Regions from separate parts of the Anaerobacillus sp. MEB173 genome, predicted to be linked through region 1. Evidence: riboswitches for the same ligand, from Rfam matches in the RefSeq annotation. Region 1 holds a riboswitch; each other region holds the start of a gene.
What was found. A riboswitch is a leader RNA that binds a small molecule or an ion and turns the genes downstream of it on or off. The one in region 1 is predicted to bind S-adenosylmethionine.
Positions count from the first base shown of each region.

Region 2: another riboswitch for S-adenosylmethionine. It lies ahead of metK (methionine adenosyltransferase); the one in region 1 lies ahead of ACJ2A9_RS14175 (methionine ABC transporter ATP-binding protein).
Region 3: another riboswitch for S-adenosylmethionine. It lies ahead of ACJ2A9_RS06555 (homoserine dehydrogenase); the one in region 1 lies ahead of ACJ2A9_RS14175 (methionine ABC transporter ATP-binding protein).

Region 1 covers NZ_JBJMAU010000006.1:152,854-156,135, forward strand. The annotation lists gene gcvH (glycine cleavage system protein GcvH) at 1-257, shown strand, start outside; gene ACJ2A9_RS14170 (DUF2553 family protein) at 628-855, shown strand; SAM riboswitch class I at 992-1,108, shown strand; gene ACJ2A9_RS14175 (methionine ABC transporter ATP-binding protein) at 1,254-2,282, shown strand; gene ACJ2A9_RS14180 (methionine ABC transporter permease) at 2,272-2,940, shown strand; gene ACJ2A9_RS14185 (MetQ/NlpA family ABC transporter substrate-binding protein) at 2,960-3,282, shown strand, end outside.
Region 2 covers NZ_JBJMAU010000018.1:23,327-26,608, reverse strand. The annotation lists gene ACJ2A9_RS20075 (gamma carbonic anhydrase) at 1-358, shown strand, start outside; gene metK (methionine adenosyltransferase) at 527-1,723, opposite strand; SAM riboswitch class I at 1,932-2,037, opposite strand; gene ACJ2A9_RS20065 (hypothetical protein) at 2,217-2,519, opposite strand; gene pckA (phosphoenolpyruvate carboxykinase (ATP)) at 2,845-3,282, shown strand, end outside.
Region 3 covers NZ_JBJMAU010000002.1:397,625-400,906, reverse strand. The annotation lists gene aspS (aspartate--tRNA ligase) at 1-1,303, shown strand, start outside; SAM riboswitch class I at 1,487-1,594, shown strand; gene ACJ2A9_RS06555 (homoserine dehydrogenase) at 1,661-2,890, shown strand; gene ACJ2A9_RS06550 (hypothetical protein) at 2,887-3,168, opposite strand.

The DNA.
Region 1 (3,282 bases):
TGCCAGAAGTAGGTGACGAAATTGAAGCGGACGCGCCATTTGGCAGTGTTGAATCAGTGAAGACTGTTTCTGAATTATATGCTCCAATTAGTGGCAAGGTAGTTGAAATCAACGAAGATCTTGAAGATTCACCTGAATTTGTAAATGAATCTCCATATGAAAAAGCATGGATGATCGTCATAGAACCATCTGACACATCTGAAATTGACAAGCTAATGTCTGCTGAAGCATATGAGAAAATGGTAAGTGAAGAGTAAAATCTACATAAAACACAGCGGTTTTCATGACGAGAACTGCTGTGCTTTTTTTTACGGCCACCAGTACCTTTATTTGTGGAAAAATAGCCTGCTTTGAAGATTTGGCGGTCACCAGAGACCTTAAAGGCTTAAAATTTCCTCATTAACTCAATAAATTGAGCAAATAGGGTCTCTTATGGCCGTATACTTTGAAAAAAGCACACATTTAGCAAAATAAAGTCTGTCGTGTCCTCCAAATTAATAAACTCCAGACCACCAACCACGAACCGCCAATTCAAACTCCATCCACTTATTGGTTCACTAACAACAAACAAACCGGGAAAGATAAGTAGTAGATGTAAATCGAAATAGGTGTTGAGGAGGGTTAATGATGGAAAAATTAGATGTAACTGACCGTATACAAGGAAAGCTGTGCAATGGTAACATTGTTTTGTATTATAATGAAGATGAAATTGGAGAAATCAATTTATCGAGTGGATTGGCGAAATATGAATTGTCAGAGGAATTTCAATTAGAGAATAATAAGATCTACTTGAATCAAGATGTGGAAAAAATAAATAACCAGGACACAGAAGACTGTGATCTTGGCTGGTGTTAGCAAATTAATTAAACGTTTGATTAACTTCCAAATTTTAAAAGTGAACATTTTTAAAAACAAATTGACACCTTGTTTCGGTGCATGCTATGATACGTTCATGCAATATTGTTTTAATAAAATAATAAATAACTTTATACTCTTATCAAGAGAGGTGGAGGGACTGGCCCGATGAAACCCGGCAACCTTTAAACTAGTTTTTTAGTTTAAAAAGGTGCCAATTCCTGCAGGGCAATTACGCTTTGTAAGATGAGAGAAAGGAACCTGATACTAAACCTTTCTGCTCAATATTGACGGAAAGGTTTTTTTGAGCACATTTTGTTAAAACTTTGACTGTATATGGAGTTAAAGTATAGTATTATGATATGGATAATGAGTTTAATATGGAGGTGATGCTCATTATGATTTCTTTAGAAGGAATTAGAAAAATCTTTTCAACAAAAGACGGACAAGTTACAGCTGTTGATAATGTTGATTTAACAATAGATAAAGGTGAAATTTTTGGAATTATCGGTTATAGTGGTGCAGGAAAAAGTACGTTAATTCGAATGCTCAATATGCTTGAGAAACCGACGCAAGGAACGATTACGGTTGCCGGAAAGACGCTATCGTCATTAAGCGGAAAAGAGCTTCGAATGGCGAGACAGGAAATTAGTATGATCTTCCAACACTTCAACCTGCTTTGGTCAAGAACCGTAAGAGAAAACATTGCCTTCCCACTTGAAATTGCGGGTGTGAAAAAAGAAGAACAAAAAAAACGTGTCGATGAGCTGATTAAGTTGGTTGGTCTTGAAGGACGAGGCGAATCGTATCCATCACAACTTAGTGGGGGACAAAAGCAACGTGTTGGCATCGCCAGAGCATTAGCGAATAACCCTAAGGTATTATTATGTGATGAAGCAACATCAGCGCTAGATCCGAAAACAACGGATTCGATCCTAGAGTTACTTGTTGATATTAATCAAAAGCTAGGACTGACGATTGTTCTTATTACTCATGAGATGCATGTTATTCGAAAAATTTGTCATCGTGTAGCGGTGATGGAGAATGGAAAAATTGTTGAGCAAGGGCCTGTATTACACGTTTTCCGTAAACCTCAAGAAAATATGACAAAAGAATTTTTAAAGCAAGTAACAGAGCCAGAAGAAACAATAGAAACTATTGAACATTTATTAGCTGAAGATCCAACTGGAAAGGTGATTCAATTGACCTTTGTTGGTGACGAGGCAGAAAAACCAGTAATCACTCAACTAATTCGTAATTTTGATCTTGAGATTAATATTTTACAAGGGAAAATATCAAAAACCCAAGATGGCTCTTATGGAACTTTGTTTGTACGCATTAATGGTGATGAAAGTGAAATAGAACGAGGAATTGCCTTCATTCGCAATCAGCAAGTTGAAGTGGAGGTGATCGATTATGCTAAATAACTGGTTTGAGAATGTTAAATGGGACAAATTGTGGGATGCTACTATTGAAACTATTTATATGACATCAATCTCTGTTGCAGCCACTTTTATTCTCGGTTTGATCTTAGGATTAGTCCTATATTTAACTAGCAAAGGGAATCTATGGGAAAACCGGCCGATTAATGCTATATTTAGTGGGATTGTTAATGTATTTAGATCCGTTCCATTTATTATACTCATTGTTTTACTCATTCCATTTACTCGAGTAATCGTAGGTTCTATGTTAGGGGCCAATGCTGCACTTCCAGCTTTAATTATTGGTGCCGCGCCTTTTTATGCCCGTATGGTGGAAATAGCTCTAAGGGAAATAGATAAAGGAGTTATCGAAGCTTCACAATCAATGGGGGCAACGAATTGGCAAATCATTTATAAAGTATTAATTCCAGAATCATTACCGGCACTTATTTCCGGTATTACAGTTACAGCGATTGCTTTAGTAAGTTATACGGCGATGGCCGGTGTTATCGGAGCAGGTGGACTTGGTCATTTTGCATATTTAGAAGGATTCCAACGTAATAGAACTGAGGTAACTTTGGTGGCAACAATCGCGATCCTGGTCATTGTCTTTATTATTCAATGGATCGGTGATTTTCTCACATATAAAACAGATAAAAGATAATACGTAAGGGGGCAATAAGATGAAGAAGTTTTTAAGTTTAATCGGAGCTGCTGCTTTATCTCTTTCACTAGTAGCTTGCGGTGGTGGAGAAAGTGAGCAACCAGCAGAAGAAGGACAAGAGGATGCAGTACAAGAAGAAAGAACGAAACTAGTGGTTGGGGCATCAGCTGTTCCTCATACAGAGGTTTTAGAAGCAGCGAAACCACTACTTGCAGAACAAGGAATTGACCTTGAAATTATAACTTTCCAAGATTATATTTTACCTAACCAAACATTAAGAGATGGAGAATTAGATGCAAACTACTTCCAAACTCCTGGCTATCTAGCGATGCAAATCGAAGA
Region 2 (3,282 bases), on a different contig from region 1:
CCGAGTGAATGTACAAGATAATTCTACCCTACATCAAAGCCCAGCTTACCCGTTAATTTTAGAAGATGATGTGACAGTTGGCCACCAGGTCGTCCTTCATAGCTGCACCATTCGAAAAAATGCCTTAATCGGAATGGGTTCAATCGTATTAGACGGTGCAGAAGTAGGTGAAGGAGCATTTATTGGTGCAGGCAGCCTCGTTCCTCAAGGAATGAAAATACCACCAAATTCGATGGCATTCGGTCGTCCGGCAAAAGTGGTGAGAGATTTAAATGAAGCTGATCTAAAAGATATGGCACGTGTAAGAAGAGAGTATGTTGAGAAGGGACAATATTACAAGTCGCTTCAAAATAAGTAACATCCTCTACTACTTAGTATATGAGTATAGTCATGAAAGTTATTATAAGTTGAATGTTGAAAGTTGAAACAAAAAGCAAAGGCCGGTGACCTTTGCTTTTTGTTATGTTTGTTTCTTCTAAGAGATTACAAACCCTATTAAGTTTTAACTTTCAACTTTTTTCTATGATTAAGACAACGCCTGTTGTTTCAATGCTTCCGCTTTATCAGTACGCTCCCATGGCAAGTCAACATCAGTACGTCCAAAATGGCCGTATGCTGCTGTTTGCTTAAAAATCGGGCGACGCAAGTTCAACATTTTAATAATTCCAGCAGGGCGAAGATCAAAGTTACTGCGGATAACTTCCACTAGAACCTCTTCAGACACTTTGCCTGTTCCAAATGTATCAACTGAAATCGATACAGGCTTCGCAACACCAATCGCATAAGCAAGTTGAACTTCACAACGGTCTGCAAGGCCAGCGGCAACAATATTTTTCGCTACATAACGAGCGGCATATGCTGCTGAACGGTCAACTTTTGTTGCATCCTTACCAGAGAATGCCCCGCCGCCGTGACGAGCGTATCCACCGTACGTATCAACAATAATTTTACGACCTGTAAGTCCTGCATCACCTTGTGGACCACCAATGACAAAACGTCCAGTCGGATTGATAAAATATTTTGTATCTTCATCAATTAACTGTTTAGGTACCACTGGTAGAATAACATGTTCTTTTATATTACGTTGAATTTGCTCAAGCGTAATTTCAGGATGATGTTGCGTTGAAATAACAATTGTATCGATACGCAGCGGTTGCCCATTTTCATCGTACTCTACTGTTACTTGTGTTTTGCCATCAGGTCGTAAGTAAGGAAGAATCTCTTCTTTACGTACTTCTGTTAAACGACGCGCTAATTTATGAGCTAAAGAAATTGGTAATGGCATTAAATCAGGTGTTTGATTATCCGCATAACCAAACATAAGACCTTGGTCACCAGCTCCAATTGCATCAATTTCCGCTTCAGTCATTTGCCCTTCACGTGCTTCTAATGCCCGGTCTACACCTTGAGCTATATCAGGAGATTGCTCATCAATCGAAGTTAATACTGCACACGTTTCATAGTCAAATCCATATTTTGCGCGAGTATAGCCAATACCCTTCACGGTTTCACGAACAATTTTGGGAATATCGACATACGTAGATGTTGAGATTTCTCCAGCTACTAGTACAAGCCCCGTCGTTACAGACGTTTCACAAGCAACACGAGCATTTGGATCATTTGTTAAAATCGCATCGAGGATTGCATCTGAAATTTGATCACAAATTTTATCTGGATGTCCTTCAGTTACTGATTCCGACGTAAATAATCGTCGAGTTTTCATTTCTGCCATTTTATATGTACCTCCCTTGCATATCTATTCATTAGGATATGCCAAAAATTGATACGGTACTCATTTCCCTCACACCTACGTGAGTTAAACGTAAAGACCTTCATTTATATATTAATGCCTTAGTTGTAGTATGCTTCGCCGACATTAAAAAAACCCTTTTCCAATTGGAGGAAAAGGTGTTTACTCGATTGCCTTTCGCCTCTTATCATTCAAGACATCTGTCTTGCAGGTTAGCACCTTTTCACCATCAGGTGTTGGTTGCTGGGTTTCTTCGGGCCTGTCCCTCCACCGACTCGGGATAAGAGTATCCGTTCGCGTCATATCATATCGCAGTTAGAAAAAGATGTCAACTTTTTCTATTTTAGAGTTGGTTAAAAGTTAAAAGTTGATTTTGTGGATTTAGAGGAGGGTATTGTGGTCTTCAAAGCATAGACATAAAAAAGGATCTCGAAAATCGAGATCCTTTAACTTTCAACTTTCAACATCAGTACGGCGTATCATCATGACGGTTTGTTGTCGATTGCTGTTGTGTTTCATTCGGTAACTTTTCCTCAAACTCTCTCGGTTTCACTTGACTATACACACCACTAGCGGTGAGACCAATAACGAGAGCAGTTAGTACTTGATTGCTCCATTCTTGCGGAACAAAGATAATAATGCAAGCAAAGCCTACTGCAAGCAAGGCGCGATATTTTTTATCAATATTAAAAGCATTCCCTACAACTGTAACAAGGGCTGCAACGACGGCTGCTATAGTCGCTAAATCAAACATGCCAAATTCTAACATTAAGATCAGCTCCTCTTTTTCCTAACATATCCTATGCGGCTTTGGCAAAAAATGAAACTATGAAATTGCCAGAAGAAATGTCTGAAATTTACGTTTTTTTATTAAGGTTTAGTAAAAGATTTATTTGGCTTAATTAGTACATTATAATAATGAAGCTATTCATCATAGTTGGTCTTGTTCTGTAATCATTATAAACAAAATGAAAAAAATTGATCATTAGTATAGACTAATTAAAATAATGTGTTATACTATTTTTAAATCAAACAACAAATCGAATGCATATGATAAACATATATAAATTAACTAAGGAAGGGTTTTGTTGCGAATGAGTACTATCAGCTTTGATACTGAATTAGATCATCTTTTAAATGGGAAGAATACAAATTTAAATCTTCCAATATCTCAATTAGTTGAAAAATCTTTAATGAGAAAAGAAGGAAAGCTAACTGCTACTGGAGCCCTTCTTGCAACAACTGGAAAATATACAGGTCGTTCACCTAAAGATAAATTTATAGTAGATGAACTTTCAGTACGCGATAAAATCAATTGGGGTTCCGTTAACCAGCCAATTAGCTCTCAGGTTTTTGAAAATCTATATAAAAAGGTTCTTAACTACTTAAAAGAACGTGATGAAATCTTTGTTACTCAAGCATATGCAGGTGGAGATAAAAACTATCAACTACCAATTCAAGTCATTAATGAGTTTGCTTGGCATAATCTATTTGCTCATCAATTATTTATTCGTCCAACTCAAGAAGAGCTT
Region 3 (3,282 bases), on a different contig from region 1:
TGAAATCGAAACACCGATGTTAACAAAGAGTACTCCAGAAGGTGCCCGTGATTATTTAGTACCAAGTCGTGTCCATCATGGAGAATTCTATGCTTTACCACAATCACCGCAATTATTTAAACAATTATTAATGGTTTCTGGCTTTGAGCGTTATTATCAAATTGTTCGTTGTTTCCGTGATGAGGATTTACGAGCAGATCGTCAACCAGAATTTACTCAAGTTGATATTGAGACTTCATTTATGGATAAAGAAGATTTACTAGCGATGATGGAAGAAATGATGGCAAAAATCATGAAAGAGACAAAAGGAATCGATATTCAAGTTCCATTTGAGCGTCTTACTTATCATGATGCAATGAACCGTTTTGGTTCTGACAAGCCTGACACACGCTTTGGTTTAGAGCTTGTAGAACTTTCCCATATCGTGAAAGATTGCAAATTAAAAGTATTTACCAATGCTCTTGAAAATGGCGGTATTGTTAAAGGATTAAACGTGAAAGGTGTAGCTGATAAGCTTTCACGTAAAGAAATTGATGATTTAGCTGATTTTGTAGCGATTTATGGAGCAAAAGGCTTAGCATGGCTCAAAGTTGAAGAAGATGCCCTTCGTGGACCGATTGCTAAGTTCTTTACAGAAGAAGAAGTTGCTGCACTAAGAGAAGCATTCAATGCTGAAGTTGGCGATCTATTATTCTTTGGTGCCGATAAAAAATCAATTGTCTTTGATAGTCTTGGTGCTCTTCGTCTTAAATTTGGAAAAGAACTAGGCTTAATCGATCAAGGTAAATTCAACTTCCTATGGGTAACTGATTTCCCACTAGTTGAGTATGATGAGGATGCAAAGCGTTATGTTGCTCTTCACCATCCATTCACAAGCCCTAAGAAAGAAGATTTGGAGCTGTTAGCAACAGACCCAGGAAAAGTACGTGCTGAAGCATATGACCTTGTTTTAAACGGTTATGAGCTTGGTGGTGGTTCACAACGTATTTACCAACGAAACATTCAAGAACAAATGTTTAAAGCATTAGGCTTTTCAGAAGAAGAAGCGCGCGAGCAATTTGGTTTCTTAATGGATGCATTCGAATACGGAACACCTCCACACGGTGGTATTGCCTTAGGTTTAGACCGACTAGTGATGCTTCTGGCCGGCAGAACAAACTTACGTGATACAATTGCATTCCCGAAAACAGCAAGTGCCAGTGACCTACTGACAAACGCACCAAGCGAAGTAAGCGAAGCACAGTTAAAAGAACTAAACCTGCAAATTGTACCAAAGAAGGAAGAGACGAAGGTAACGAATTAATTAGTGTAGAGTTTAGAGTTGTTTGAATGGATTTGCTTCGAAGTTTTTTTAAGAAACATCTTTGTAGTTACAATCGCTAACTCTAAACTCTAAACTCTAAACTATTAACTCTAAACTTTCTGAACTTTCTTCTTGAACTATCTCCAGAAGTGGTGTATAGTTACAATCAATATAAATAAATAGGACTTATCAAGAGTGGTGGAGGGACTGACCCTTTGAAGCCCGGCAACCAGTTTGTTTTTCAAACTAAAGGTGCTAATTTCTGCAGAGCAATGCTCTGAAAGATAAGTGATCGGTGTGAAGAACCCTTTCCTTATCGGAGAGGGTTTTTTTAATAGAATAAAGGAGTGGGGAATTTTGATAGAGATAGGCTTAATTGGACTTGGTACGGTAGGTTTAGGAGTTTTTGAAGGAGTTGCGCAAACAGAAAAAGAGCTGGAACACTCTCTGGGCGATAAAGTCAGAATAAAAAAAATTTTAGTGAAAAATAAATCGAAGAAACGGAACATACATGTTGATGAGTCTATCCTTACCGAAGAAGCAAATGAATTTCTTTCGAACGACTATCATGTTATTTTTGAAGCAATCGGGGGAATTGAACCTGCAAAAAGCTATATTCAATATTATTTACAAAAAGGAATTCCGGTCATTACTGCAAATAAAGAATTAGTCGCTAAGCATGGACAACAACTAGAGCAGGTGGCGATTCAAAACAATACGTTTTTTGGTTACGAAGCAGCTGTAGCAGGAGGCATTCCAATCGTTAATGTGCTAAGGAGTAATTTGCAGTGGGGTACAGTAGAAAAGGTATCAGGAATCATTAATGGCACGACAAATTATATTCTTACTGAGATGAATGAAAAAGGAAGAGATTTTCCAGATGTATTAAAAGAAACTCAGCAGTTAGGCTACGCTGAGGCTGATCCAACTGATGATATCCATGGTTACGATGCTTGGTACAAAATTCGAATACTAGGTCGTTTGTGTTTTGGCTATTGGCCACAGGAAAACAATATTACCGTTAAAGGAATTTCAGAAGTGAAAGCTTGGCAGGTGGAAATGGCAAAAGAGTTAGGTCTTACACTAAAACTAGTGGCAGAAGCATCTTTTAATGGGGAGAATATTGTAGGTTCTGTTAAACCAAGCTTTTTAACAAGTGAGCATCCATTACATCAGATTAATGGTGTCACAAATGCTGTTTCACTTACAATTAATCCAATCGGGGAGCTCTTAGTAGCGGGGCCTGGTGCTGGAAAAGGGCCAACTTCTGCAAGTATGATTGAAGATTATCTTCATCATTTCCAAAAAAAGCAGTATCAATCTTTGAAAAAGAGAACTTTACCGATTGCTTCTGAGATGAGCCAAGTTCTAATCTTTGTACAGGATCATATCCAGCGTAATGAATTGGAAGCAGTACTGGATAGTAGTTCTGTTGCTGATTCCTATATCTATGAATACAAAGGAGTATCCTGTTGGCTCGTCACGGTATCAGAATTGGAATTGGAAAAACTAGAAGATGCAAATCAAATTCATTACTATCCTGTTTATGGAAATTGGGAACCTAGTAAAGTGGCAGTCATAAATTAGATCTTAAGCTGCTTAAAGCTTTCGATGAGGTCTGTAGGTGCTTCTTTCACACATAAGGAACGAACACCCTGATTTGTATGTAAATAGAGGAAACCAAATTCAGTTGCAATTGGCCGATAAGACATATCATAGACATGGTTAATAGAGTATTGTGCATCTTTAAGTAAAATTGCATGTTCATATAATTTAATGTGATACCAATCTTCAATTGTTTGTTTGGAAGTCCAGCCAATTTCCTGGCGTATTTCAACATAAGGATGAGCCATAATGAATTTCATTGATTTTCACCTCCTTATTAGTAAGGATAAAAAGTTTTAATAAAAAAAGCAATGAAACCTATTTTTTATAAGCTTATTTTTTGAAAAAAATGTGATTTTCATCCAAAGAAGAGT